One region of the Arthrobacter sp. GCM10027362 genome, then DNA from elsewhere that is predicted to be linked to it. Evidence: predicted binding sites of a transcription regulator. Region 1 holds the regulator's gene; the other holds the start of a gene.

Evidence for each region. Region 1 encodes LexA, which represses DNA repair genes until DNA is damaged. Its sites were predicted from a motif close to TCGAACANNTGTTCGA; they were not measured.
Region 2: the regulator LexA is predicted to act here: its motif matches at 1,062-1,077, upstream of ACFQ36_RS17255 (DUF6504 family protein).

Annotation. Positions count from the first base shown of each region.
Region 1 is NZ_JBHTML010000023.1:9,591-29,966, forward strand. Features, by position in the region: gene ACFQ36_RS06040 (SIMPL domain-containing protein) at 1-621, shown strand, start outside; gene ACFQ36_RS06045 (Rv2578c family radical SAM protein) at 660-1,703, shown strand; gene ACFQ36_RS06050 ((deoxy)nucleoside triphosphate pyrophosphohydrolase) at 1,761-2,186, opposite strand; gene ACFQ36_RS06055 (MFS transporter) at 2,253-3,455, shown strand; gene ACFQ36_RS06060 (cation diffusion facilitator family transporter) at 3,521-4,504, opposite strand; gene ACFQ36_RS06065 (TrmH family RNA methyltransferase) at 4,616-5,575, opposite strand; gene rplT (50S ribosomal protein L20) at 5,600-6,232, opposite strand; gene rpmI (50S ribosomal protein L35) at 6,338-6,532, opposite strand; gene infC (translation initiation factor IF-3) at 6,680-7,636, opposite strand; gene ACFQ36_RS06085 (DUF1844 domain-containing protein) at 7,985-8,416, shown strand; gene ACFQ36_RS06090 (SseB family protein) at 8,531-9,379, opposite strand; gene priA (bifunctional 1-(5-phosphoribosyl)-5-((5-phosphoribosylamino)methylideneamino)imidazole-4-carboxamide isomerase/phosphoribosylanthranilate isomerase PriA) at 9,391-10,146, opposite strand; gene ACFQ36_RS06100 (hypothetical protein) at 10,253-10,414, opposite strand; gene hisH (imidazole glycerol phosphate synthase subunit HisH) at 10,421-11,062, opposite strand; gene hisB (imidazoleglycerol-phosphate dehydratase HisB) at 11,059-11,676, opposite strand; gene ACFQ36_RS06115 (histidinol-phosphate transaminase) at 11,761-12,855, opposite strand; gene ACFQ36_RS06120 (LysM peptidoglycan-binding domain-containing protein) at 13,020-13,409, opposite strand; gene lexA (transcriptional repressor LexA) at 13,664-14,443, shown strand; gene ACFQ36_RS06130 (ATP-dependent DNA helicase) at 14,461-16,515, opposite strand; gene hflX (GTPase HflX) at 16,508-18,070, opposite strand; gene ACFQ36_RS06140 (class I SAM-dependent methyltransferase) at 18,198-18,806, shown strand; gene dapF (diaminopimelate epimerase) at 18,819-19,727, opposite strand; gene miaA (tRNA (adenosine(37)-N6)-dimethylallyltransferase MiaA) at 19,937-20,376, opposite strand, start outside.
Region 2 is NZ_JBHTML010000150.1:432-9,187, reverse strand. Features, by position in the region: gene ACFQ36_RS17265 (SOS response-associated peptidase) at 1-488, shown strand, start outside; gene ACFQ36_RS17260 (VOC family protein) at 502-945, opposite strand; gene ACFQ36_RS17255 (DUF6504 family protein) at 1,177-1,491, shown strand; gene ACFQ36_RS17250 (DNA polymerase III subunit alpha) at 1,507-5,115, shown strand; partial or broken gene ACFQ36_RS17245 (carboxymuconolactone decarboxylase family protein) at 5,158-5,331, opposite strand; gene thrS (threonine--tRNA ligase) at 5,563-7,632, shown strand; gene ACFQ36_RS17235 (HIT family protein) at 7,629-8,210, shown strand; gene pgsA (phosphatidylinositol phosphate synthase) at 8,215-8,756, shown strand, end outside.

The DNA of each region.
Region 1 (20,376 bases):
ACCGGGTCGGCATCGGGCGCGCCCGACCTGCTCCGGCTCAGCCTCGGTGTCGAAACCACCGCCACGGACCTGGCCGGGGCCTGGCGGCGTACCGCCGATGCCGCCGAACGCCTGCTGGCCGCGCTGCACGGCGCCGGCATTGCCGGCGACGACGCCGCCACGTCCGCCATCTCGCTGCGGCCGGAGACTGCCTGGCGCAACGGCCGGGGCCAGGAAACCACCGGGTACACCGCCTCCACCTCCTTCGGCGTCACCATCCGGGCCCTGCCGCAGGCATCCGAAGTTCTCCAGGCTGCCGTGGCGGCCGCCGGCGACAGCCTGCGGGTCGGCGGCATCAGCTACGGCTTTTCAGACCCGGCCGCCCTGGCCGCCGCGGCTCGGGAGGCTGCATGGCGGGACGCGCAGATCAAGGCCGGACAGCTGGCCGGCCTTGCCGGACGCACGTTGGGCATGGTGCAGCGGATCGAGGAAGCCCCCGCCGGCGGGCCCGCGCCGCTGCCTGCGGTCCGGGAAGCCGCCCTGGTGGCCGAGGCCATGCCGGTAGTGCCCGGCTCGGCCGAGCTCGCCGCCCGTCTCACCGTCACGTGGGGGTGGGGGTCGGCCCCTGCGGCCAGCCTGTAATGCCAGCCCGGGATTAGAACATATGTTCTAATATAGGTATGCGCTGGTCAGGACAGAGCCTTGAGTCGGAAGATCCGCTGGCCCTGCCCGGCCTGTCCCGGATTGCCGGGCTGGTCCGCAGCACGCGCGCTCCCGAGTTCAGCGGGGTCACGTTCCACGAGGTGCTCTGCAAGAGCGCCCTGAACCGCGTCCCGGCTCAATCCGCCATGCCCTTCGACTGGACGATCAACCCGACCAGGGGCTGCCTGCACCAGTGCACCTACTGCTTCGCCCGGCGCACCCACGAGTACCTGGATTTCGATTCGGGCCTGGACTTCGACACCCAGATCATCGTCAAGACGAATATCGTGCAGGTGCTGCGCAAGGAACTGGCCCGTCCAGCCTGGCAGCGCGAGCACGTAGCGCTGGGCACGAACTCGGACCCGTACATGCGTGCCGAGGGGCGCTACCGCCTCATGCCCGGCATTATCACCGCGTTGGCCGACTCCGGGACGCCGTTCTCAATCCTGACCAAGGGCCCGCTGCTCAAGCGGGACCTGCCGCTGCTCACCGCGGCAGCCCGCAGCGTGCCGGTCAGCGTCGGCATCTCACTGGCGTTCATGGACCCCCGGCTGCAGCAGCGGGTCGAGCCGGGCACGCCCACTCCGAAGGCCCGGCTGGACCTGGTCCGCACGGTGGCCGACGCCGGGCTGGACGTCAACGTCATGGCCATGCCGGTGCTGCCCTGGCTGACGGACGGGGACGAGCATCTTGATGCGCTCTTCGGCCGGCTCAGGGCGGCGGGAGCCACAAGCGTGACCGCCGGCGCCCTGCATCTGCGCCCGGGATCGCGCGAGTGGTTCCTGCAGTGGCTGGACCGCGACTACCCGCAGCTTACCGGCCGCTACCGGCAGCTGTACGGCGGGGGCACCTACGCATCCAAGGAATACCGGCAGTGGCTGGCCGGGCGTGTGGCCCGCCTCCGCGCCCGGCACGGGTTCGACGGACCGGCCTACGGCCTCCGGGGTTCAGGCCTCCGGGATTCCGGCCTCCGGGCCGCCGGAAGCGTCGGGGAGGCCACCCCCGCCCCGACGCTGTTTTGATCCGCTGTTTTTGACCGGCTCTTTCAGTTTTTGACCGGCCCTTACAGTGGCCGGCTGCTACCGCACGGCCTCCAGCACTGCCGTGACGATCGGCAGGTCGGCAGGGATCCACGGCAGGGCGCCGAGTGGGCCGGGATCGAGCGGGACCCAGCGCAGCTCGTCGTGGTCTTCCAACGGAAGCGGTTCGCCGGAGGAAACCTCGGCAAGCCAGACCCGCATGGCCGCGCCCGCCGTCAGCGGCCAGCCCTGCTCCAGCGGACCGGCGACCTCGGCACCCAGCCTGCTGTCCACGCCGAGTTCCTCCATCAGTTCGCGCCGCAGCGCATCCTCGCAGCTCTCCCCGGGCTCCACTTTTCCGCCCGGAAATTCCCACATGCCCGCATAGTGCTCGGGCGCGCTGCGCCGGGCGGCCAGCAGCCGGGAGGGCCGGGCCAGGGAATCCACAATCGCTGCGCCGACAATTTGCTTGAAACCGTTTTCCACCGTTCGAGTCTACGGGGCCAAACACGGCGGCCGGAGTATGGCGGCGGCTGCCCTAGAGTGGAACATATGGCTTCACCGCGCACCGCCGCTCCGGCGACCACGGCCACCATCCCGGCCGGACCCGCAATCTTCGCACTGGCTATCGGCGGGTTTGCGATCGGCACCACCGAATTCGCCATCATGGGCCTGCTGCAGAATGTCGCGGCCGGCCTGAGCATCAGCATTCCAGCCGCCGGCCAGCTGATCTCCGCCTACGCGCTCGGCGTCGTCGTCGGGGCCCCCGTGCTCGCGGCCCTGGCCGCCCGGCTGCCGCGCAAATACGTGGCGGTGGTGCTGATGGCCCTGTTCACGCTGGCCAATTTCTCCTCCGTGCTGGCCCCGGACTTCGGCACCATGCTGGTGACCCGCTTCCTCTCCGGGCTGCCGCACGGGGCCTACTTCGGCGTTGCCGCGGTCATCGCCGCCTCCCTGGTGGCGCCCACCCGCAGGGCCCAGTCCGTGGCCATGGTGATGCTCGGGCTCTCGGTGGCCAATGTGCTGGGTGTGCCCGCGGTGACGTGGCTGGGCCAGAACTACGGCTGGCGGCTGATGTTCCTCGCGGTTGCGCTCCTCGGTGCCGTGACGGTCGTCCTGGTGATGCGGTTCGTGCCGTTCCAGCCGGTCCACGAGGGGGCCGGCATCCGGCGCGAACTCGGTTCGCTCAAACGGGGGCAGGTCTGGCTGGCCCTGTTGACCGGCGTCGTCGGATTCGGCGGATTCTTCGCCGTCTATGCCTACATCAGCCCCACCATGACGTCGGTGACCGGGCTGCCGGAGTCCGCCCTGCCACTGATTGTGGGCCTGTACGGCCTGGGCATGGTGCCGGGCAGCATCCTCGGCGGAAAGCTGGCGGACCGGTCCGTCATGGGCAGCATCCACCTGGTCATGGCGGCGATTGTGCTGGTCCAGCTGCTGTTCTGGGCGTCGGCACCGGTGCCGTGGCTGGCGGTGCCGCTGGTCTTCCTGCTCGGCGCCGCCGGCTCCAGCCTGGTCCCGGCCCTCCAGACCCGACTGATGGACGTTTCCCCGCATGCCCAGACCCTGGCCGCGTCGCTGAACCACTCGGCGCTGAACTGCGCCAACGCCCTCGGCGCGGCGCTGGGCGGCCTGGTGATTGCATGGGGACTGGGCTACCGGGCCCCGGCCCTGGTCGGTGCCGCGCTGGCGCTGGTGGGGCTGGGCGTGGCCGCCCTCAGCAGCTGGCTGGAGCGGCACCGGGCGGGAAGCTAGCGGCCCCGGGAAACCGTCCCGGACATCAGCCCGGCGGGCGGCCGGCGCCGCTCCGGAGCGCCGGTTCAGGCCGGCGTGGAGCCTTCCCCCGTGGAGCCTTCCCGGACGGAGCCGGCGGTTCCCCCGGCTGCCGTGCCGGCGCGCAGGATGTCCGGCTCCAGGTAGATGACCCGGGCGATCGGCACGGCGGCACGGATGCGCTCTTCCGCGGCGTCGATCAGCCGGGCGATATCCTGGCCGGAATCCCCCTGGGCCACCGAGATCTTTGCCGCCACGAGCAGTTCCTCCGGGCCCAGGTGCATGGTCTTCAGGTGGATGACCCGGGTGAAGCCGTCGCCGGCGATGGCCTGTTCGATCCGGCGCACATGCTCCCGGGTGGCGGACTCACCCAGGAGCAGGGATTTGGTCTCCACGGCGAGGATGACGGCAATCACCACCAGCAGCACGCCGATCATGGCCGTGCCGACGGCATCCCAGAGGCCGTTGCCGGTCAGCAGGGTCAGGCCGACGCCGAAGAGGGCAAAGATCAGGCCGAGCAGCGCCCCGATGTCCTCGAGCAGGATCACCGGCAGCTCCGGGGATTTCGCCGTGCGCACGAAGTCCACCCAGCCGCGCTGGCCGCGCAGGTGCTTGGACTCGTGGACGGCGGTGCGCAGCGAGAAGGACTCGGCGATGATGGCCCCGACGAGCACTGCCAGCGGCACCCACCACCACACGCCCTCGATCGGGTGCGGATCATGCCATTTCTCGTACGCCTCGTAGAGGGCGAACAGGCCGCCCACGCTGAACAGCACAATCGAGACGATGAACGCGTAGATGTAGCGGTCCCGGCCGTAGCCGAAGGGATGCTCCGGGCTGGCCTGGCGCGCGGCGCGTTTGCCGCCGACCAGCAGCAGCACCTGGTTGCCGGAGTCCGCTACGGAGTGGATGGCCTCGGCCAGCATCGACGAGGACCTGGTCAGCAGGAAGGCCACGAATTTCAGTAATGCGATGGTCAGGTTCGCGGCCAGCGCCGCAACGATCGCTTTGGTCCCGCCGCTGGCAGCCACGGATCCTCCTCTGAGTCGGTTTCCGACGACGGCCGGCGCCTCCGGCCGCCGGAAACCATTATCTACCGTTTCCCGGCGGCATTACCCCCGGCGGCATTACCCCTGGCGGCATTACCCCTGGCGGCGCTGCGCCCGGGCGGAGGCATAGAGGCAGACGGTGGCTGCCGTAGATACGTTCAGGCTTTCCGCCTGGCCGTAGATAGGCACCGCCACCCGGTGGTCCGCGGCCGCCAATTCCTGGTTGGACAGGCCCTGGGCCTCATTGCCAAACAGCCACGCGGTGGGCGCTTCCAGCGCCGGCAGGCCGCTGCCGACACCGCCGTCGGCGCGCTCATCGGCGCACTCGTCAGCGCGGTCACGGTCACCGGCGGCTGCCCCCAGGCGGCGCAGCGCACTCTGGTCCTGGAGCACATCCAGGTCCACGCTGCCGTACCCGTCGGCCGCCAGCAGCGTGATGCCCTGGCCGCGCAGGGCGGCCAACAGGCCCTCCAGGTCCTGGCCGGTGACCACCGGCAGATGGAACAGGGAACCGGCGGTGGAGCGCACGGCCTTGGGGTTGTAAATGTCCACGCTGGAACTGGTCAGCACCAGCGCGTCCGCGCCGGCCGAATCCGCAGCGCGCAGCACGGTGCCGGCATTGCCCGGGTCCTGCACCCGCACCAGCACCGCCAGCAGGCGCGGCCCGGCCGCCAGCACCTCGGCCAGCGGGCGGTCCAGGAAGTGGCAGACGGCCACGATCCCCTGCGGGCTGACCGTGTCCGCCATTGCCGCCAGCACCTCGTCGGTGGCCAGGCGCAGCGGCACTCCAACTGCCTGCCCAACCAATTCCGCCAGCTCGGGCAGCCGGTCCAGGCAGGCTTCGGTGGCGTAAACCTCGTCCACCACGGGGGAACCGCCGCCGGCCGTGCGGTTCCGGTGGGCGGCGAGGGCCTCCCGGACTGCCTGCGGCCCCTCGGCCAGGAACCGGCGCCGCTTTAAGCGCACCGGGCGCCCGGCAAGCCTGGCCACCTCCTTCACCCGATCGGCTCGGGGATTGGACATGACCGCCTGCGGACGCCCGGCAATGCTCATTATGCGGTTATCCGGTTTGAGCGGTTATTCGGCGATCTTCTGGCGTGCCTCGCCGCCGGCCGGCTCGAAACCGGCAGCCTTGGCGGACTCGACGGTGTCGAACCAGTACTCGGCCACGGTCTGCTCGTACCAGGTCGAGCCCGGGACGTGGTACTTCTTGGACTGGTTGCCCTTGATGGCGAAGCCCTCGGGGGCATCTTCGCCGTTGACTGCGCGCACGGCACCGGCCGGGGCAGGGGCGGCGGACGCAGTGGCGGCCGGAGCAGCCTTCGGAGCGGCAGCAGCCGCGGCGGAGGTGTCGGCCGGCAGGGCGTTCCTGGCGATCTGCACCAGCGCGGTGAAGGCGGTGGCGTCGGAGACGGCCAACTCGGCCAGCATGCGGCGGTCAACCTGGACCTCGGCGGCCTTCAGGCCCTGGATCAGGCGGTTGTAGGTCATGCCGTTGGCGCGGGACGCAGCGTTGATGCGCTGGATCCACAGGCGGCGGAAATCACCCTTGCGCTTGCGGCGGTCGCCGTAGCTGTACACAAACGAGTGCAGCAGCTGTTCCTTGGCCTTGCGGTACAGGCGGGAACGCTGTCCGCGGTATCCGGACGCGCGCTCCAGGACAACCCGGCGCTTCTTATGGGCATTGACCGCCCGCTTCACACGTGCCACGTGCGTACTCCTTCAAATTTTTCTCTCCCAGGCCGTCTTGGATGCCTGGGCAGTTCTGGTGGAAAAGGTTCCCGGCGGCAGCCGCCGCGGGACCAAGGGCCCGGACTAGAGGCCGAGCATCCGCTTGATCGTGCGGGCGTCGGCCGGGGCAACGATCCTGTCGCCGGCCAGGCGGCGGGTCAGCGTGCTCGGCTTGTGCTCCAGATAGTGGCGGCGGTTGGCCTGCTGGCGCTTGAGCTTGCCGCTGCCGGTGAGCTTGAAGCGCTTCTTGGCGCCACTGTGGGTCTTCTGCTTCGGCATGGCTGCCGTTCTCCTTACGTCTTCCTCCGGCCCGGAGGCCATCGGCTCATGCGGCATCCCGAGATGGGATACCGGCGGTTTACATGACTGCCGGACTGCCCGGGCGGCCAGAGGCCGCCGGCAGTACCAGATCAACGTGGTCCGGGGTCAGCTCTTGGAGCTGCCCCGACCCGCGGGCTTGGGCGCTGCCGGTCGGGCAGCAGGCTTGGGGATGGCCGTCGGCTTCGGAACCGAGGGCTTGATGTCCCCGGGCTTGGGAACGGCAGGCTTGGCTTCTCCGGGCTTCGGTGCCACGGGGCTGGGCGCAGAAGCCCGTGCTGCAGGCTTCGGAGCCGGCGCAGCCGGTGCGGGAGCCGGCGCGGAAGCAGCCGGCGCAGAGGCGGCAGCCGGCGCAGCCGGTGCGGGAGCCGGCGCTTCGGCCTCCGGCGCTTCGACGGGCAGGGTCAACCCGGCAGGCAGCAGGTCGGCCAGGCTCTGGGTCATCGGTGCCTGTTCCGAGGTCACATCCACGCGCTCGCGCGGAGCGCGCTGGCCCGAGGCCTTGGTGCCGTCGGCATGGCCTGCAGCCTTGGCCTCGTTGGCAGCCTTGGCCTCGGCCTTCTGTGCCGCGCGTCGTGCTTCCGCCTTGGCCTCGGCCTTGTTCTTGAGCGGACCGATCACCATGACCATGTTGCGGCCGTCGATCCGCGGACTGGATTCAACCACGCCCACCTCGGCGACGTCTTCGGCAAAGCGCTGGAGCAGCCGGATGCCCATCTCCGGGCGCTGCTGTTCGCGGCCGCGGAACTGGATCATGGCCTTGACCTTGTCCCCTGCGCCGAGGAACCGCAGGGCGTGGCCGCGCTTGGTCTCGTAGTCGTGGGTGTCGATCTTCAGACGGAACCGGATCTCCTTGAGCACCGTGTTCGTCTGGTTCTTGCGCGCCTCACGGGCCTTGACAGCAGCTTCGTACTTGTACTTGCCAAAATCCATGAGCTTGCACACCGGAGGCTTCGCCTGCGGTGCAACCTCAACAAGATCCAGATCTGACTCGGCAGCCAGCCGGAGGGCGTCCTCGATGCGGACAATCCCGACCTGCTCACCCGCCGGTCCTACCAACCGCACCTCGGGGACGCGGATCCGATCATTGATTCGTGGCTCGCTAATGTGTCGCTCCTGTGTTCTTGGTAACTGGCACCGCCGGCAAAAGAAGAAGGCCCCCAATTGCAAGCGCAATCGAAGGCCCCGCCACGGCACAGCCACCCGGGCTCCGGATGGCGCTGAAGCAGCGCAGGAAGCCCAAAGGTCCTGTGCAGCAGTCTGCCGACGCGACCCGGCAGCTCTGGATATCCATGCCGACAGGTGGGAGAGGTCTCCGCTTGCATATTGATCCCCGTGATGCCGCCCCTGCAGGATGGACCGGCAAGGCAGGCAAATACCGGGTTTCAATCGGTCTGTGACAAGCTTACCAGTATGAGCACGCCAGAAAACAATCCGTCCAGCAATCCCTCCAGCCGGTCCGGGCACCGCCACAGCTTCGAACCGGCAGCTCCCTCGAGCGAGGCCGAGCAGGAAGTCCACGAGCAGATGCGCGACATCGCCGAGGTCCCCGCCGTCGAGGTCATCACCACCGCTGCCGTCCATCTGATGAGCGCGGCCGCGGTCAAGTGCGGCCTGGCCGCCGGCGAGGATGCGGAGGATCTGAAGGACCTGGACGAGGCTCGCAAGCTGATCACCGCGCTGGCCGGTTTCGTCACGGCGGCGGCCCCGGAAATCGGCAGCCAGCACGCCGGGCCGTTGCGCGACGGCCTGCGCTCGCTGCAGCTGGCCTTCCGCGAGGCCTCGCCGTTCCCGGATGCCCCGGGCAAAGGCCCGGGCGAAAAGTTCACCGGTCCGGTGAACTGACCCGCCCTCCCCGCAAAGCCAACCTCCGGCGCCGGCACGAAACGCCGGCGCCGGATCTTTTAACGGGCCGGACGCGCCGGCGGCGGTCCGTCATCTGCCCGGCAGCTCTTCGGCTTAGCGGGTGAACCTCACTTCCAGCGAGTCCACCCGCTCGGCAAATTCCTGGTCCGTGCCCAGCAACTGCTGGATCCGCCGGGCGATGGCCTGCAGGTCCGCCGGTTCCAGTCCGTCCCTGACCTGCAGCACCAGCGCCAGTTCGGGCCCGGGTCCACCCCCGGCCACGATCCTGCCGTCCCCGGTCCGGCTCGCCACCCCGCTGCCCGGCTCCAGGTGTGCCCGCAGCACGTCGGGCTCCCCGGCCACGGCGGCGCCGACGGTGCCGGGAAGGGACTCGTCCTGGTAGGAAGGTGTCCAGTCCTGTTGCTTGGCCAGGGCCCAGACGGCCGGGCGGCGGACTACGAAGGTCAGCTCCGCCCCCGGGTCCAGCACCAGCAGTTCGGACTTTTCGGCCACCGCGGACAGCGCGGCCCGCGGTGCGTAGACGGCCACCGGCCTGGCCTCCGGATGCCAGGCGGTAAGCGCCGCCGTCGTCGTGAAGACCGGCATGGCTCGCCTGCCGTCCGGCGCCTGCAGGGTCACCAGCGCCATATCGGCCTGCTTGTCGGCGGCCACGCCGTGGGCACCTGCCGCTTCCTCCCCGAGCCGGGCAATGACGGGAACAAAGACCCGCGCGCTGGACAGTGCGGCCACCACGGCAGCCTCGGTCCCGGTGCCGGCCCGCAGGGCCTCCCGCGCGGCCACCACACCGGCGTCCGCCGCCCCGTCGTCCCGGTCGAAGTTGTGCAGGGGGTTGCCGGGGCCGCTCAGGTCCCGCCCCTCCCAGGAGACCCCGGCCGAATCCGCCGTACCGCCGGCTCCGGCCAGGGCGGCAGCGATATGGCCGGGCAATTCGCGCTTTTCCACTGCGCGTGCTCCTAGCGCCGCCCGGCGACGTCCAGCGCCTGCGGCAGGGTGAACTTGCCCGCGTACAGCGCTTTGCCCACGATGGCGCCCTCGACGCCGTGCGGGACCAGGCTGCGCAGCGCGGCCAGGTCGTCGAGGCTGGAGATGCCTCCGGAGGCGACTACCGGCTTGGCAGTGCGCGAGGCCACTTCCTTGAGCAGTCCGAGGTTCGGGCCCTGCAGCGTGCCGTCCTTGGTGACGTCGGTGACGACATAGCGGGCACAGCCGGCATCCTCGAGGCGGGCGAGCACCTCCCAGAGGTCGCCGCCTTCCTTGGTCCAGCCGCGCGCCGCCAACGTGGTGCCGCGGACATCGAGGCCGACGGCGATGGCGTCCCCGTACTTGGCGATGGCACGGGCTGTCCACTCGGGGTTCTCCAGCGCGGCGGTGCCCAGGTTCACACGCGCCGCGCCCAGCTCCAAGGCTCGGTCCAGGGAGGCGTCATCGCGGATGCCCCCGGAGAGCTCGACCTTGATCGTCAGCTCGGTCACCACGCGCTGGAGCAGGTCGCTGTTCGAGCCCCGGCCGAAGGCGGCGTCCAGGTCCACCAGGTGCACCCATTCGGCGCCATCGTTCTGCCAGGCCATGGCGGCCTCGAGCGGATCGCCGTAGCTGGTCTCGCTGCCGGCCTCGCCCTGGACCAGGCGCACCGCCTGGCCGTCTGCCACGTCCACGGCCGGCAGCAGTTCCAGGATTTCGGCCGTATTCGTTGTCACGTTCGTTGTCATGTTCATCCGCTTTCTCACGGAGCTCGAAGAAGCTCACAGAAGGTTGTCGTTGAGGGCGCCCGGTCCTGCCGGGCCGGCAGTGCGAGGCCCGGGCTGCCCGGCGGGATTACCTGACCGGGCCCAGGGTCAGCAGGTAGGCCGCGAGCAGGGACATCGCCGCCAGCACCCAGAAGGCGATGACCAGCGCCTTGGGCAGTTTCTGGCTGCGGAAGGAGATGGCGCCGCCGGCCAGCAGGCCGGCCAGGCCCATCAGAAGTACGCTCCACACGCGCGGCTACCGCAGGGTTCCGAGCCAGTTGCGCAGCAACCCGGCACCGGCGTCGCCGGATTTCTCCGGATGGAACTGGGTGGCGCTGAGCGGTCCGTTTTCGACGGCGGCGATGAACGGCGCACCGTGTTCGGACCAGGTTACCAGCGGCGGCTTCATGGCCGGCTGCGTGACCTCGAAGTTCCAGTGCTGCACGCCGTAGGAATGGACGAAGTAGAACCGTTCGTCCCCGATCCCGTCAAAGAGCCGGGTGCCCTCCGGAGCCTTGACGGTGTTCCAGCCCATGTGCGGGACCACGTCCGCCGGCAGCAGTTCCACCGTGCCCGGCCACTCGCCAATGCCCGCGGTGCGCACCCCGTGTTCCACACCCTGCTCGAACATCACCTGCAGGCCCACGCAAATGCCCAGCACAGGGCGCCCGCCGGCTACGCGGCGGCCGATCCAGCGCACGGCATCCACTGCCTTGAGCCCCTCCATGACGGTGGCGAAGGCACCGACGCCCGGCACCACCAGCCCGTCGGCGTTGAGCACGTCCTCGCTGGCGTGGCTGAGGGTGACCTCCGCGCCGACGTGTTCCAGCGCACGGACCGCCGAGCGGACGTTCCCGGACCCGTAGTCCAGGACGGTGACCTTGGGCCTGCGGTTCACAGCGCGCCCTTGGTTGACGGAATGCCCTCAACCCGCGGATCCGGCTCGACGGCCGCGCGCAGGGCGCGGGCGAAGGCCTTGAACTGGGCCTCGACAATATGGTGCGGATCCCGCCCGCCCAGCACCCGCATGTGCAGGCAGATCTGCGCGTGCAGGGTGATGGCTTCGAAAACGTGCCGGGTCAGCGAGCCGGTGAAGTGCCCGCCGATCAGGTGGTACTCCTGCCCCGCGGGCTCGCCGCCGTGGACCAGGTAGGGCCGGCCGGAAATATCGACGACGGCGTGGGCGAGGGCCTCGTCCAGCGGCACCGTGGCTTCGCCGAAGCGGCGGATGCCCGCCTTGCTGCCCAGCGCGGACCTGAGCACCTCGCCGAAGGTGATGGCCACATCCTCGACCGTGTGGTGGACGTCAATGTGCGTATCCCCCGTGGCCTTGACCGTCAGGTCGATCAGCGAGTGCTTGGCCAGCGCGGTGAGCATGTGGTCGTAGAACGGAACGCTGGTGCTGATCTCGGAGCGCCCCGTGCCGTCGAGGTTCACCTCAACCAGTACCGACGATTCGCTGGTCGTGCGCTCCAGGCGCGCGGTCCGTCCGATGGCTGTTTCCACGGTCATTGAAATCCTTTGAAGAAATGGCAAGCCGGCCATGGCGGAACCGGCCACTGTTACCAGTTTAGAAGACGCCGCAGAGGCGCAGGTTCAGACCAGTTCCCGGATCCGGTCCAGGAAGGCCGTGGTCTCGGCCTCGGTGCCTGCGGTAACGCGCAGGTGCCCGGGGATGCCGACGTCGCGGATAAGCACGCCGGCCTCCAGCAGCCCCTGCCAGACCGCATGCGGATCCTTCAGTCCGCCGAAGAAGACGAAGTTGGAATCCGACGGCGCCGGAGTCAGGCCGAGGGCGGTAAGTTCGTCGACGATGCGGTCCCGCTGGCCCTTGATGTCCTCCACATTGGCCAGCAGCGTGTCCGCGTGCTCAAGGGCGGCCAGGGCTGTAGCCTGGGTAACCGCCGACAGGTGGTACGGCAGGCGGACCAGCCGCAGCGCGTCGGCGATTTCCGGGGCGGCGGCGAGGTAGCCGAGGCGTGCGCCGGCCAGGGCGAAGGCCTTGCTCATGGTGCGCGAGACGATCAGGCGTTCGCGACCCGGCAGCAGCGACAGCGCGCTCGGGGTACCGGCATGGGCAAATTCTGCGTACGCCTCGTCGACGACGACGATGGCATTCCGGGCCGCCCCCGCCTCGTACACGGCTTCGACTACGTCCAGGCCCAGTGCCGTGCCGGTGGGGTTGTTCGGGGAGCAGAGGAAGACGATGTTGGCCTTGCTGGCTGCCACCGCCCCGGCAGCTGCCTCGGCCGTCAGGGTAAAGTCGGCGCTCCGTTGGCCCGCCACGTACTCGGTATCGGTGCCGCTGGCCAGCAGCGGATACATCGAATAGGTGGGCGGAAAGCTCAGGAGCCGGCGCCCCGGACCGCCGAACGCCTGCAGGATCTGCTGCAGCACTTCGTTGGAGCCATTGGCTGCCCAGATCTCGGCCGGAGTCAGGCCGTGGCCAAGATAGCGGGCCAGCGCCTCCCGCAGCTCCGTAAACTCCCGGTCCGGGTAGCGGTTGAGTCCGGCGACTGCCTCCTCCACCGATGCCACGATGGCTGCACGTACCTTCTCCGGCAGCGGATGGGTGTTCTCGTTGACGTTCAGGAGAATGGGGACATGCAACTGGGGTGCGCCATAAGGCATCAGTCCCCGCAGATTGTCCCGCAGCGGCAGTCGGTTCAGGCGTTCAAGCTGGTCACTCACCACGCCAGTTTAAGCTCCCGGCTCCGCCGGGCTGGAATCTGCCGGCTGCAGGCGGCGGTATTGCCGCTGATATTACGGATGGGCTGATATTACGGAGGGGCTGATCTTACGGATGGGTGGTGCGTTACGCCTGGATCCTGCGGGCGCGGGCAGGGCGGGCCGCTTCAGCGGGACGAGGGAACAAACACCTGCTGTCCGGCGTGGACGATGGTGCCCTCGAGGTTGTTCAGCTGCACGATTTCGGCAATCACCTCCTGCGGGTGCCGCTGCGGAGCCACGCTGGTGGAGATGTCCCACAGGGTTTGCCCTGCCCCGACGGTGACCCGGACCGTTTCCGGCGCCGACAGCGCCCCCGAGGCCTTGGCCGGCGAGGAGAAGGCCCCGGCCAGCAGCAGCATCAGCCCGGCGCCGAGCATCAGCGGCAGGCCGGCCAGGACCAGCCGGCCCCGCCGGGTGAGCCGGATCGTGGAGCGCACCGGTTTCACCGGTGCCGGTTGCGCGGCCAACTGCGCAGTGAAGTGCGCAGTAAAGTGCGCGCCAAGCTGTGCGGACATGTGCCTGCCTTCCCTTTTTTCGAACGCATAGATGCCCCACGGCCTGTAGAAGGACAAATGTTCGAAACTGTATTCGAATGAACAGGTTCCTTTTCTAGCACTCAGCGACGAACCTTGTCGAGGTTAAGTCGAACAAATGTTTGAAATGAGCCCCGCGGCCGACTAGCGTTAATCGCAGGAGGGGTGCTGGATCGTGAAGCCAGTGGATCAGCCGCTCCTGACAAAATTCCCGACACGAAGGACCGGGCGCGGCGATGACCGAGAAGAGCACCAGGAACACCGGCGGAAGCCAGGGGCGCGGCCGCGGCGCGGCGTCGTCGGGCGCCAAGACCGTCAAAACGCCCTCCAAGGGCCTGACCCCGCGCCAGAAGAAGATCCTGGAAACCATCCAGCGCTCGGTCAATGACCACGGCTACCCCCCATCCATGCGGGAGATCGGCGACACAGTCGGCCTGGCCAGCCTCTCCAGTGTCACCCATCAGCTGTCCCAGCTGGAAAAGCTCGGCTACATCCGCCGCGACCCCAAGCGCCCCCGGGCCATGGAGGTGCTTACCCACCTGACGCTGGAGGCGGGCCCGGTGGAGATCCCCGGGGTCCGGGAACCGGAGCGGCTGCGCAGCGCCAGCGGTGCGGCCGTGGCCGAGCTGGCCAGCTCCTCCGACACCGCCATGGTTCCGCTCGTGGGCCGGATTGCCGCCGGCGGGCCGATCCTGGCCGACCAGGTGGTGGAGGACGTGATGGCCCTGCCGCGCCAACTGGTCGGCCACGGCGAACTGTTCATGCTTAAGATCTCCGGTGATTCGATGGTTGACGCGGCCATCTGCGACGGCGACTGGGTGGTGGTCCGCCAGCAGTCCACCGCCGTCAACGGGGATATCGTCGCCGCCCTGCTCGACGACGAGGCGACCGTGAAGACCTTCCGCCAGCGGGACGGCCACACCTGGCTGCTGCCGCAGAATACCCAGTACGAGCCCATCCTCGGGGACCACGCCGTCATCATGGGCAAAGTGGTCTCCGTGCTGCGCTCGCTCTGAACGACTCGCGCCGGCAGCTACTGACTCCGGGCACCGGCCGCGGCCGCCAGCCGCTCAAGGATCTGCAGGGCGGTGGCGCGGTCCCGGGTAGCCCAGAACGGCGGCAGCGCGCTGCGCAGGAAACCGCCGTAGCGGGCATTGGCCAGCCGCGAATCCAGCACCGCCACCATCCCGCGGTCCCCCGCCGCACGGATCAGCCGCCCGGCGCCCTGCGCCAGCCGGACCGCCGCATGCGTGGCGGAGACCGTCATGAAGCCGTTGCCCCCGGCCTGGGCAACGGCGCGGGTCCGGGCGGTCATCAGTGGATCATCCGGGCGCGGGAACGGGATGCGGTCGATCACGACCAGGCGGCAGGCCTCGCCGGGAACATCCACACCCTGCCACAACGTCATGGTGCCGAACAGGCAGGTAGCCGGCTCGGCGGCGAACTGGCGCACCAGTACGGCCATCGAGGACTCGCCCTGGCAGAGGATCTCCAGCGGCAGCCGGCGGCGCATTTCCGCCGCCGCGTCCTCGGCCGCCCGGCGTGAGGAGAACAGGCCCAGGGCCCCTCCCCCGGAGGCCTTCAGCAAGGCCTCCAGCTCATCGAACTGTTCGGCGCTGGTTCCCCGTTCCGGCTTGGGCAGGTGCGCGGCCACGTACAGCACGCCCTGCCGGGGATAGTCGAACGGGCTGCCCACGTCCGCGCTGCTCCACGCCGGCGCGCCCTCGCCGAGCAGGCCCAGCGAGCCGGCCACGTCGTCGAACGCGCTGCCGACGGCCAGCGTGGCGGAGGTCAGCACCACCGTATGCCCGTCGAAGAGGCCCTCGCGCAGCCGGGCGGCCACCGACAGCGGCGCCACGTTCAGCGTCGCCGGAGCCGCCTCGTCCGCCGGCGTGTAGTCCCCCGGCGCCGCGAAGCTGTTGGTCCGCGTGGTCCACACGACCTCGCGGGTCTCCCCGGCGGCAAGCAGCCGCTCGCACAGCTCCAGCACCGCCACCAGCCGGGACCGGGCTATCTGCCGCCCGCCGTCGGCCGAGGCACTGCCGTCGGGCTTGGAATCGGACAGCGCCGTCCGGCAGGCCTCACGCAGCTGGGCCAGGGCCAGTTCCAACGCCTCGGCCAGCCCGGCAGAGACCAGGCCCGTGGGCACGTCCTCGAGGGCCGCCTCGAGATTCCGGGCCGCGGCATTCAGCGCCTCGACACTGATTCCGGTGTGCTTGCGGGCCGCGGAGGCCGCGGTCCGGGCCATCGCGGCCGACAGCTGCCCGCTGACTGCGCCGGTGACGCGGTCCTGCAACTCGTGGGCCTCGTCGATGACCGCCACATCGTAGTCCGGCAGCACCGCCAGTCCCTCGAAGGCATTGATCGCCAGCAGGGCGTGGTTGGTGACCACGACGTCCGCCTCGGCGGCGTGCGCCCGGGCCAGTTCGCTGAAGCATTCCTGGGCCATCGGGCACTTCTGCGCGCCCAGGCAGTCCATCGAGGTAACCGAGACCTGCCGCCAGGCCCGGTCGCTGACGCCGGGCACCAGTTCGTCCCGGTCCCCGGTGGCAGTTTCCTCGGCCCATTCGCGCAGCCGGAGCACCTCGCGACCCAGGGCCGACGCCGCGCCCGCCCCGGCGCGGCCGCCGGCCGGTGCCGGATGCGGGACGGCCTCCTCACCCAGGCTGAACAGCGCCTGCGGCTCGTCGTCCTCCGGGAAACCGCCGTCCAGCTTGTGCAGGCAGAGATAGTTGCTGCGGCCCTTGAGCAGCGCAACGTCCACCGGCCGCGGCAGCTCGGGTCCGATCGCCTGCAGCAGCCGCGGCAGGTCCCGGTTGACGATCTGGGACTGCAGGGCCAGGGTGGCGGTGGCGACGACGGCGGGCTTGTCGCTGCCGAGGGCATGCTCGATGAGCGGGACCAGGTAGGCCAGGGACTTGCCGGTGCCCGTGCCGGCCTGCACCAGCAGGTGCCGGCCCTCGTCAATGGCCTCGGCCACGCGGGCGGCCATCTCGTGCTGGCCGGGCCGGTTCTGCCCGCCCATGGCCGAGACGGCCAGGTCCAGCAGCCGCAGCGGCTCCGCGCCCGGGGACTTCGCCTCACCCATGGACGATGAAGGGTTCCAGCTCGGCGGCCAGCCCTTCGCGGACCATGACCGCCAGCCGGGTGCCGTTCTCCAGATGCTCCATCGAGAGGATCTCCGCATCCGGCTCGTGCAGCCGGCTCACCACGTCTCCGCGGTTGTAGGGCACCAGCAGGTCCAGCCGGACCCTGGGCCGCGGAATGCCGTCGCTGATGGCCGCCAGCAGCTGTTCGATGCCCTGCCCGGTCCGGGCCGAGACCACCACATGGTGCTTCTCGCGCAGGCGCAGCCGCTCGACCGTGAAGGGGTCCGCCACGTCGGCCTTGTTCAGCACGATGATCTCCGGGATCTTGCGCGCATCCACCTCGGCCAGTACCTGCCGCACGGCAGCGATCTGCCCCTCCGGATCCGGATGCGAGGCATCCACCACGTGCAGGATCAGGTCCGCGTCGGCGGCCTCCTCCAAGGTGGAGCGGAACGCCTCGACCAGCTGCGTGGGCAGCGACCGGACAAAACCGACAGTGTCCGTGAGCGTGTAGCCCAGCCCGTCCGCCGTGGTCGCGTGCCGGACCGTGGGATCCAGGGTGGCAAAGAGCGCGTTCTCGACCAGGACGCCGGCATTGGTCAGCCGGTTCAGCAGCGAGGACTTGCCGGCGTTGGTGTAGCCGACGATCGCCACCGACGGCACGGCGTTGCGCTTGCGGTTGGCCCGCTTGGTTTCCCGGGCCGGCTGCATGGCCTTGATCTCGCGGCGCAGCTTGGCCATCCGGGTGCGGATCCGCCGGCGGTCCAGTTCGATCTTGGTCTCGCCGGGGCCGCGGGAGCCGATGCCGCCGCCGGCCACGCCCACCCGGCCGCCTGCCTGCCGGGACATGGATTCGCCCCAGCCGCGCAGCCGTGGCAGCAGGTACTCGAGCTGGGCCAGCTCCACCTGCGCCTTGCCTTCGCGGCTCTTGGCGTGCTGGGCGAAGATGTCCAGGATCAGCGCCGTACGGTCGATCACCTTGACCTTGACGATGTCCTCGAGACCGCGGCGCTGGGAGGGGGCAAGCTCGCTGTCCACGATTACGGTGTCCGCGCCCGTTGCCGTGACAATATCGCGCAGCTCCTGCGCCTTGCCGGAACCGAGGAAGGTGCCCGGGTCCGGCTTCAGGCGGCGCTGCACGACGCCGTCGAGCACCTCGGAGCCGGCCGTTTCGGCCAGCGCCGCCAGTTCGCGCAGGGAGTTGTCCGCGTCCTCGGCGGTTCCCTCGCTCCACACCCCGGCGAGCACCACCCGTTCCAGCCGCAACTGGCGGTACTCGACCTCGGTGACGTCCTCGAGCTCGGTGGACAGCCCCGCCACGCGCCGCAGCGCGCGCCGCTCCTCGAGGTCCTGCTGGTCGCCGTCGAACTCCGAATGTTCGGCGTCAAGTGCCGAAATGGCCTGGGCCCGGCCGCCGATGCCGGGCGCAGGCCCGGATCCCGTCTTGGTGCGGGCGGCCTGGTCCTTCGACAGGATCCGGTCAATGACGGCCTGGATTTCCTCCTGGCTCATTTCCGGTTCCTGGGCCGGCTGGCCTTTGCTGTTCGTCGTCATGCTCTCCTTTGAGAAGTCTGTCAATCCATCGTAGTCCTCCGCGGGGCTTCCGTCTGCTGCCGACCGCAGCCAGGCTTAGGTCCGCCTAGATACCCTTTCGGCCGCCCGCGCATTACTGTGGCGGATTATGGCCTCCGATCACTACTTCAGCACCCGGCCGGGCACACCCGAGGCGCGCAGGCCGCTCACGGCTGTCCTCGACGGCGCAACCCGCCACCTGACCACCTCCGGCGGCATCTTCAGCCCCGACGGCATCGACAAAGGTACTGCCGTCCTGCTGGCCGAGGTTCCGCCGCCCCCGCCGACCGGCCAGCTCCTGGACATCGGCTGCGGCTGGGGTCCGCTGGCCCTGACCATGGCCCTGAAGTCCCCGGGCGCGACGGTCACCGCAGTGGACGTCAACGAACGCGCCATTGCCCTGACCAACGAGAATGCCCGGGCCCTCGGCCTGGCCAATGTGCACGCCTGCCTGCCGGAGGAAGTGGACCCGCAGCTGCGCTTCAACACCATCTGGTCCAATCCGCCGATCCGGATCGGCAAGAACGAACTGCACTCGCTGCTGCTGCTCTGGCTGCCGCGGCTGGCTTCGGGGGGCACCGCCTGGCTGGTGGTGCAGAAGAACCTCGGCGCCGATTCGCTCCAGCGCTGGCTCGCGGCCGAACTGCCCGCCGACTTCCAGGTAAGCCGGGACAGTACGTCCAAGGCCTTCCGCGTGCTGCGGATCCGCCGCCGCTAGAGATCGGGGCGCTTAGGCGATGCTTCCGCGGGCGACCAGCACCGCCGGGCCGCTCAGTTCCACATGCTCCGGTCCATCGGCGCGGGGCAGGAACCTCACGCGCACGACGCCGCCGGGGACCTTGACCTGCCAGTCGTCCGGGGCGCCGGCCCCGGCCCAGTAGCGGATCGCCGCCGCGGCGGCGCAGGCCCCGGTGCCGCAGGACTGGGTTTCGCCCACGCCCCGCTCATGCACCCGCATGGTGATGCTGCCGGCCCCGTCCACCACCAGCGGGTCCGCCGGGACGACGAACTCGACGTTGGTGCCGTGCTCGGGTAGCGGCTGGACCTGCGGCGCCTCGTACAGCTTGGTCGCGGCCAGCTCGGCCAGCTCCGCCAGCGCCACCACCGTGTGGGGATTGCCCATGCTGATGCTCAAGGCCGGGCGCGGCACCTCCAGTCCGTCGGCCTGCACTACCGAGTCCATGGACTTGGCGGCCGCATGGTCGGGGAAGATGAAGGTCCACGGCCCCATGTCCACCGCATAGCCGTTGGCGGAGCGGGACACCACCTTGACTCCCGCCCGGGTGCCGATGGTCAGCGACTGGCCCTCGGCCAGCTGCACCAGGCCCTGGTCGATCAGGAAGTGCACGAAGACCCGCACGCCGTTGCCGCACATTTCGGATACCGAGCCGTCGCCGTTGCGGTAGTCCATGAACCATTCGGCCGCCGGCTCGGAGGCCAGCAGCGCGCGGCCTTCCGGCAACCGGTCGGAGCGGATGGCACGGATCAGTCCGTCCGCGCCGATTCCCCGGTGGCGGTCGCACAAGGCGGCCACGGCGGCCGGGGCGATCTCGCGGGCGCCGTCCGGATCGGACACCAGGATGAAGTCGTTGCCCGTACCGTGGCCCTTGGCGAAGGGCAGGCCGGCCAGCGCGGACATATCCGCGGGCAGGTTGGCCGCGTCGGTGGAAATAGTCAAGCTCACCCTTCCAGCTTAGCGTTCAGCACCTACCCCATCCCTCGCAGGCTCGGGTGGGGACCCCGGCCGCTTCACTTTTCGCTGCCTTCCCCGCACGCTTGGCGCACGGGGACCCCCGGCAGCCCTCTGGCCGAGGGCCGCATCGCGAGCGTGCGAGCAATGGGAGGCGGCTAAGCGTTGGCAATATGCTCCAGCACCTTCGGGACCAGCTGCGGATCCTGCCAGCCGAACCAGCCGATGCGCGGGTCGGCCCGGAACCAGGTCAGCTGCCGGCGGGCGAACTTGCGGGTGGCGGCGATGGTGTCGGCCACCGCCTCCGCCACGCCCCACTGCCCGTCCAGCACCTTCAGGAACTGGGCATAGCCCAGGGCGCGGGACGCGGTCCGGCCGGCGCGCAGCCCGCGGGCGTCCAGGACCCGCACCTCCTCGAGCAGCCCGGCCGCGGCCATCCGGTGCACGCGCACGGCAAGCCGCTCCTTCAGCGCCTCGCGGTCCACCGCCAGCCCGACCTGCACGGCCGGCTGGAAATAGCGGCGCTCGGGCATGAACGAGCTGAAGGGCCGGCCGGTGAGCTCGTTGACCTCCAGTGCCCGGACGATCCGCCGTGCAT
Region 2 (8,756 bases), on a different contig from region 1:
CCTTCCGCGCCGCACTGGGGGCCAGGCGGTGCGCGGTGCCGGTGGACGGCTACTACGAATGGAAGAAGCTGGGCCCGAGGTCCAAGCGCCCGTATTTCGTCCATCCCGCGGACGGTTCCCCGATCCTCTTCGCCGGGCTCTACGAGTGGTGGCAGGACCCGTCCAGGGCGGAGGGCGATCCGGAGCGGTGGCTGCTGACCACCACCGTGATCACCACCGCCGCCCCGCCGGCGGACAGCACCTCCCCGGTGCTGCGGGAACTGGCCTCGCTGCATGACCGGATGCCGGCGCCGATGGACCGGGACACGCTGGATGCCTGGCTGGACCCGACGGTAAAGGACGGCGCGGCGCTGGCCGAACTGGTCCGGGACCGTGCGTACGACGCCGCCTCCGGATGGATGCTGGACCCGGTCGGGGCCGCGGTGGGCAACGTACGCAACAATTCCCCGGAGCTGATCGTACCGCAGCCGGATCTGCTGGAGAGCTGAAGCTGCCGGCCGCTCAGCCGCCCGGGCCCAGCTGCACCGTGCCGTCTTCGGCGATAACCAGCCCCGGGTTGAAGACGATGTCCCAGCGGTAGCCGTCCGGGTCCGCGAAGCAGCCGCTGTAGCCACCCCAGGACTGGTACCTGCCGGCCGAGACGAGCCGGGCCCCGGCGTCGACCGCCTGCGCGATGGCCGCGTCCACCTCCATAGGGCTGTCCACGTTCTGGCCCAGGGATATCGGAATGCCGGGGCCGGCGTCCGGATGTCCCACGTCTCCGTACTCGCCGCGCATGCTCTCAACATTCCACAGCGCCAGGATCTGGCCGTGGGCGATCTGCAGGAAGAAGATCTCCCCGTCCTGTTCGAACAAAGGCTGCCAGCCCAGGCCGTCCACATAGAACCGGCGTGCGACGCGTACATCGCGCACGCCCAGGGTGATGGCGGTGACAAGAGGCTTCATGGCCCCGATCCTGCCACTGCCGCCGCCTCCCGGCTACCCCGATGGCCTGCCTGCCGGGCCGTTTTGGCCCCGGCGGGATTTATTGTCAGCGGCAGCCTTTAGGCTCCACACTGGATTCGAACATATATTCGAATAAGGTGAAAGGGTCACAGGCTCCGGCCGTGCGCCTGCAGCAGCTGCAGGACTGCGGGGAATCTGGCCCGCATTTTCCAAGGAAAGGCGGCTGGAACGTTGGGTGTTTTCAGTGAAGCGGTGGAGGTGGCCTGTTCCCCGGCGGGGCAGCCGGTCAGGCTGGTCTGGGGCGGCCGGACCTGGCGGATTGTGGCCGAGCCGGTGCGCTGGTACCAGCGCCGCAGCTGGTGGGCCGAGGAGGAGCGGGCCGAACCGGGCCGGGGAGCGGGGCTGGTGGACCACGAAATCTGGCGGGTCCAGGTGCGCCTCAGCGAGCGCTCGCAGATCAGGACCCTGGACCTTTCCCGGCAGGGCAACCCCGGACGCTGGCGCCTGATCAAGATTCATGACGCCGTCCAAAGCATGGGCGCCTGAGCAGGACAACAGCCGATGAGCTTCACGCACCTGCATGTTTCCTCCGCCTTCAGCGCCCACTACGGGGTTTCCTGGCCGGACGAGCTGGCGGAGGCGGCGGCCGCCTACGGGGCGGACGCCCTGGCCTGCACGGACCGGGACGGGCTGTACGGCACGGTCAAGCACATCCAGGCCTGTCTGGCGGCCGGGCTGGACCCGATCGTGGGCGTGGACCTTGCGGTGCGGGACGGGCAGGGACACGACGCCGGGCGGGTGGTGGTGCTGGCCCACGGGGGAAACAAGGGGCAGGGCTACCGCGCCCTGTGCCGGATGGTCTCGGACGCCCATGAAGGCACCGGACCGGAAAATCCCGGAGCCGCCCGGGGAAGCGGACGGAGCCGGCCCAAAGGAGCCCGCGGCCCCGGCATAACCCTGGACCGGCTGGCGGCGCGGGCCGCGGGAACGGGGGATGCGGCAGGCGAAGAAGGCGCCGCGGTGCTCACGGTGCTGCTCGGACCCTATTCGGATGTGGGGAAGGCGGGACGCGGCAGCCGCTACGCCGAGGCGCGCCGGCTGGCGGCACAGTGGAGTGCCGCGCTGCCGCCCGGGGCGCTGGTGGTGGAAGCCGTCAGCCACCTCAGCCCGCCCGGGGAGAACCTCAGCACCGCCCATGCCGTGCGGATGCTCAAGCTGTCCCGGGACCTGCACCTGCCCGCCGTCCTGACCAACGCGGTGCGTTACTGCCAGGAAGACGGTGCCGCCACCGCCGACGTGCTGGATTCCGCCCGCGCCCTGACCTCGCTGGCCCGGCTGCCGGACCTGCAGCCCAACGGCCAGGGCTGGCTGAAAGACGCGGACCGGATGCGTGCCCTGGCCCGGGAAATCTCCCGGACCGCGGGATGGGGCAACCGTGAAGCCGCGGCACTGCTGGCCGCCACCGAGACGGTGGCCGACCGCTGCCGGATGGATCCGCGCCGCGACATGGGATACCGCCGGCCGGTGGTGCCGGAAGCCGCGGTCATCGGCATCGGCCAGGAACCCGCCGTCGAACTGGCCCGCCGCTCCGAGGCCGGGATCGGCACCCGGTTCCCCGCCACCGGCGGGCGGGCCGGACGCCGGCTGCGGGACCGGCTGGACCACGAGCTGGCCATCATCACCCGGCTGGGCTTCGCCTCCTACTTCCTCACCGTGGCCGAGGTCGCCCGGATAATCACCGGAATGGGCGTACGGGCCGCGGCCCGGGGCTCCGGAGCCTCCAGCCTGGTGAACTACCTGCTCTACATCAGCCACGTGAACCCGCTGGACCACGGCCTGATCTTCGAACGCTTCCTCTCCCGGGACCGCTCCACCCTGCCGGATATCGACATCGACGTCGAAAGCGCCCGGCGCCACCACGTCTACCACCGGATCTTCGAACGCTTCGGGGCACAGCGGGTCACCCTGATGAGCATGCAGAACGGCTACCGGGCCCGCGGGGCCGTCCGCGACGCCGGACTGGCCTTAGGGCTGGAAGGCGGGGACGTTTCCGCCATCGCCAAGCAGCTCTGGCGGTTCTCCGCCCGCAACTTCCGGAAGGCGCTGGCGGAGAAACCGGAACTGCGGGAAGTCTCCGGGCAGGTGGAACAGAACCGCCAACTGGACCTGCTGGTGGACCTGACCGAACGGCTGGACCGGCTGCCCCGCCATATCTCCATGCACCCGTGCGGAGTCATCCTGGGGGACAGGACCCTGCTGGACCGCACCCCCGTCCAGCCCAGCGGGCTCGGGCTGCCGATGAGCCAGTTCGACAAACACGACATGGACCCGATGGGCATGCTCAAGCTCGACGTGCTCGGGGTGCGGATGCAAAGCTCCATGGCCTATGCCCTGGATGAGGTCGTCAGGATCCACCGGGACAAGGCAGCGGTCACCGCCGCCGGGAACCACCCCGCGGATCGGACAGGCGGCGGCCCGGCCTACATCGCCGCGGACGGCCGGATCGACCTGGACGCGGTTCCGCTCGATGACGAGGCCACCTTCGAACTGATCCGCAGCACCCACACCCTGGGCTGTTTCCAGATCGAATCCCCGGGCCAGCGCGAACTGGTCGGCAAGATGGCCCCGCGCAACTTCAACGACCTGATCATCGACATCTCCCTCTTCCGGCCCGGCCCGATGAAATCCGACATGGTCCGGCCCTTCCTGGAACACCGGCACGGCTGGGCACCGGAGCACTACCCCCACCCGGACCTCAAGCCAGTGCTGCAGGAGACCCACGGAGTCACCGTCTTCCACGAGCAGGTGCTGCGCACCTTTGATGTCTTCACCGGCTGCGGGCTGGCCAAGGCGGACGAACTGCGGCGCCGGCTGGGCAGCGGGGAGGCCGAAGCGGGGGTGGAGGAATACTTCCGCACCCGCTCGGCCGAACGCGGCTACCCGGCCGGCACCATCGACAAGGTCTGGGCCACCCTGAAGGCTTTCGGCAGCTTCGGCTTCTGCAAGGCCCACGGCGCCGCCTTCGCGGTCCCCACCTACCAGTCCGCCTGGCTGAAGACCCATCATCCCGAAGCCTTCCTGGCCGGCCTGTGGGAACACGATCCGGGCATGTACCCACGCCGGCTGCTGGTGGCCGAGGCCCGCCGGATGGGCATCCCAATCCTGCCCCTGGACATCAACCACAGCAAAGGCACCTACCGGGTCGAACGTGTCCCGGCCACGGACACCGAACCGGAAAAACTGGGCATCCGGCTCAGCCTGGCCGGCATCTACGGACTCTCCGCCGCCGAACTCCGCCGCATCGTCACCGGGCAGCCCTATGACTCGCTGGCGGACCTGCGCGCTCGCGCCAAGGTCAGCCGGCCCGCCCTGAAGCGGCTGGCCCAGCTGGGCGCCTTCGACGAACTGGCCCGGACCGCCGGATCCGCCGCGCTCGCAGGCCGGACGGACCTGGTGCACCATCTGGACCTCCTGGACGGAGCCGGGCATGCAGTGCCGGCGCGGTACCGGCCCATCGAGGGCCAGCTCGCCCTGCCGCTGGGGGACCTGGAACTGCGCAACCTCACCCCGGTCTTCCCGGAACCGAGCCTGGCCGAGAAAGTCCGCACCGAGTTGGATCTGCTGGCGGTGGATGTCAGCGCCCACCTAATGGACAGCTACGCGCCGCTGCTGCGGGAACTGGGAACCACTCCCGCCCGGGAGCTGCTCGGGCTGCGCAGCGGCACCGAGGTCCTGGTGGCGGGGATCCGGGTGGCCACCCAGATGCCGCCGATGCGCGGGGGCCGGCGGGTGGTGTTCATCAGCATCGACGACGGCTCCGGCTGCGTGGACTGCACCTTTTTCCACGAGGCGCAGGAACAGGCCGGCCCGCTGCTGTTCGGCACCCGGCTGCTGCTGATCCGGGGAACCACCCGGCGGACCGGGCCGCGCGGGATCAGCCTGCAGGCCCTCGAGGCCTGGGACCTGGCCCGGGTCGCCGCGGCCTCAGGCTCAGGGCTCCACCGGGTACCGGCTGGCGATGGCCACCCGGTTGAACACCCCGATCGCGTTGGCCACCCAGGCCACCGCAGAGATTTGTTCCGGGGTGAGGAATTCGGCCACCCGGCCGTAGAGCCCGTCGTCGAGGCCGCCGCCGTCGATCCTCACCACTGCCTCGGCCAGGGCCAGTGAGGCGCGTTCGACGGCGGTGAAGTACCCGCTGCTTTCCCGCCAGGCCGGCAGCACGGCCAGCCGGTCCGGGTGCTCGCCCACCTTCAGTGCGTCCCGGGTGTGCATGCGCAGGCAGTAGGCGCAGTTGTTGATCTGGGAGGCGCGGATCTTGACCAGTTCGACCAGCTGCTGGTCCAGGCCGGCGGCCGCAGCCGCGGCGGAGGCCGCCTTGTTCATCTCCAGCAGCGCCTGGTAGGCCTGTGGGTGCTGTTTGCTCAGGTTGGCGCGAGTGCTCATGGCCACCAGCGTAGTGCCCGAAGACCCGGGCAGTTCTCTTCCCGAAGGCCCCGCCACGCGCCCCGGGCGTGTTGGTCGCCCCCAAGCCCAGCGGATAACATCATAGAGGCTTGCGGTGCCCCCGGTACGGCACAGCAGTAACGGCCTACCCCGATCCATAAGGAGACCTCCGTGTCAGCGCCCCAGAACATCACCCTCATCGTGGACGGCGAAGAGAACCAGGTGGCTGCGGGCACTATCGGAACGGAGCTTTTCGCCGAACGCCGCGACGTCGTCGTCGTCCGGGTCGACGGCGAACTGCGGGACCTGGACCGGCCGCTGCCCGACGGCGCCAAGATCGAGTCCGTCACCATCGACTCTCCGGACGGCCTCAACGTGCTGCGCCACTCGACCGCCCACGTCATGGCCCAGGCGGTGCAGCAGTTGCGCCCGGACGCCAAGCTGGGCATCGGCCCATACATCACCGACGGCTTCTACTTCGACTTCGACGTCGAGGAGCCCTTCACTCCCGAAGACCTGAAGACGCTTGAGAAGATGATGCTCAAGATCGTCAACCAGAACCAGAAGTTCGTCCGCCGCGTGGTCACGGAAGAGCAGGCGCGCGAGGCGATGGCCGACGAGCCGTACAAGCTGATCCTGCTGGACAAGTCCGGCGAGGCCGAGGAAGCCGGCGAGGGCGTGAACGTCGAGGTCGGCGCCGGGGAGATCACCATCTACGACAACGTCGACCGCAAGAGCGGGGAGACCATCTGGTGCGACCTGTGCCGCGGCCCGCACCTGCCCAACACCAAGCTGATCTCCAACGCCTTCGCCCTGACCCGCACCGCTGCCGCCTACTGGCTCGGCAGCGAAAAGAACAAGCAGCTGCAGCGCATCTACGGCACCGCCTGGCCCACCAAGGAGGACCTGAAGGCCTACCAGGACCGCCTGGCCGAAGCCGAGCGCCGCGACCACCGCAAGCTCGGCGCCGAACTGGACCTGTTCTCCTTCCCGGACGAGCTCGGCTCCGGCCTGCCGGTGTTCCACCCCAAGGGCGGGATCATCCGCCGGACCATGGAGGACTACTCGCGCGCCCGCCACGAGGCCGCCGGATACGAGTTCGTCTACACCCCGCATATCACCAAGGGCCATCTGTATGAGGTCTCCGGGCACCTGGACTGGTACCGCGAGGGTATGTTTCCGGCCATGCACATCGACGAGACCCGCGATCCGGAAACCGGCGAGGTGCTTAAGCCCGGCCAGGACTACTACCTAAAGCCGATGAACTGCCCGATGCACAACCTGATCTTCCGCTCCCGGGGGCGGTCCTACCGCGAGCTGCCGCTGCGTTTGTTTGAGTTCGGTGCGGTCTACCGCTACGAGAAGTCCGGCGTGGTGCACGGGCTGACCCGTGTGCGTGGCATGACCCAGGACGACGCGCACATCTACTGCACCCGCGAGCAGATGAAGGACGAACTGACCACCACGCTGAACTTCGTCCTGGACCTGCTCAAGGACTACGGGCTGGAGGACTTCTACCTGGAACTGTCCACCAGGGACCCGGAGAAGTTTGTCGGTTCCGACGAGGTTTGGGAGGAAGCCACCCGCACCCTGGCCGAGGTGGCCGAGGCCTCCGGCCTGGAACTGGTCCCGGATCCGGGCGGAGCCGCGTTCTACGGGCCCAAGATCTCCGTGCAGGCCCGCGACGCCATCGGCCGTACCTGGCAGATGTCCACCATCCAGCTGGACTTCAACCTGCCCGAGCGTTTCGAGCTTGAATACCAGGCCGCCGACGGCACCCGCCAGCGCCCGGTGATGATCCACCGCGCGCTCTTCGGCTCGGTAGAGCGGTTCATGGGCGTGCTGATCGAGCACTACGCCGGCGCGTTCCCAGCCTGGCTGGCGCCGGTACAGGTGGTCGGCATCCCGGTGGCCGAAGCGTTCAACGACTACATGTCCGACGTCGTGGCCAAGCTGCGCGCCCAGGGCATCCGGGCCGAGGCGGACCTGGGCACGGACCGCTTCCCGAAGAAGATCCGCACCGCGAGCAAGGAGAAGATCCCCTTCGTCCTGATTGCCGGCGGCGAGGATGCCGAGGCCGGGGCGGTGTCCTTCCGTTTCCGCGACGGCAGCCAGGACAACGGCATCCCGGTGGACGAGGCAGTGGCCCGGATCGTCGACACCGTGCGCAACCGCCGAACTGAGCTTGCGGGGGTCCCTGCGCGCGAAACGCATGGGGCAGAAAGCGAACGCCAGGCATGACCGAGGAAGCGGGTACCACCGTGCAGGAACAGCCTGATGAGAAGGTCACCGACGGCTTCGAGCTGCCCGGAGTCCCGGACGCTTTCCAGCGCCTGTGGACCCCGCACCGCATGGCCTACGTCAAGGGCGGGCAGCACCAGTTCGAGGACAGGGACGCCTGCCCCTTCTGCGCGGCGCCGGGACGTCCGGACGAGGACTCGCTGATCGTGCACCGCGGCGTGCACAACTACGTGGTGCTCAACCTCTATCCGTACAACCCCGGCCACCTGCTGGTTTGCCCCTACCGGCATGTGCCGGACTACACGGACATCAACCCCGAGGAGACGCTCGAGTTCGGCGAGCTGACGCAGACGGCCATGCGGGTGCTGCGCAAGGTGGCCAATCCCGCCGGTTTCAACCTGGGCATGAACCAGGGAACGGCCGGCGGCGCGGGCGTCGCTGCCCATCTGCACCAGCACGTGGTTCCGCGCTGGGGAGGGGACGGGAACTTCTTCCCGATCATCGCCCACACCAAGGCGATTACGCAGACACTGGCGGAAGTCCGGGAGCAGGTCGCCGAAGCCTGGCCGGCCGGCTGAGGCGATGCTGAACAAATACGCGCGCGCATTCTTCAGCAGGCTGTTTTCCCCTCCGGCCAGGCTGCTGATCCGCCTGGGTGTCTCTCCGGATGCCGTGACGATCATCGGTACCCTCGGTGTCTGCGTGGGTGCCTTGGTCTTCTATCCGCTGGGACAGCTGTTCTGGGGCACGGTGTTCATCACCGTCTTCGTCTTCTCGGACATGCTGGACGGCATCATGGCCAGGATGCTGGAGCGGCGCAGCCACTGGGGCAGTTTCCTGGATTCGACCCTGGACCGGTTGGCCGATGCCGCGGTGTTCGCAGGCGTGGCCGTCTGGTTCTTCACCGGCGGAGCGAACGTGCCCGTCGCCGTGGCCGCCCTGCTCTGCCTGGTCCTGGGCAGCCTGGTCTCCTATGCCCGGGCGAAGGCCGAGTCCCTGGGCTGCACTGCCGACGTCGGGATTGCCGAGCGCTCGGAGCGGCTGGTCGCGGTCCTGGTCTTCACCGGCTTTACCGGACTGGGCCTGCCCGAGGCAGTGCTGCTGACCGTTCTGGTGCTGCTGGC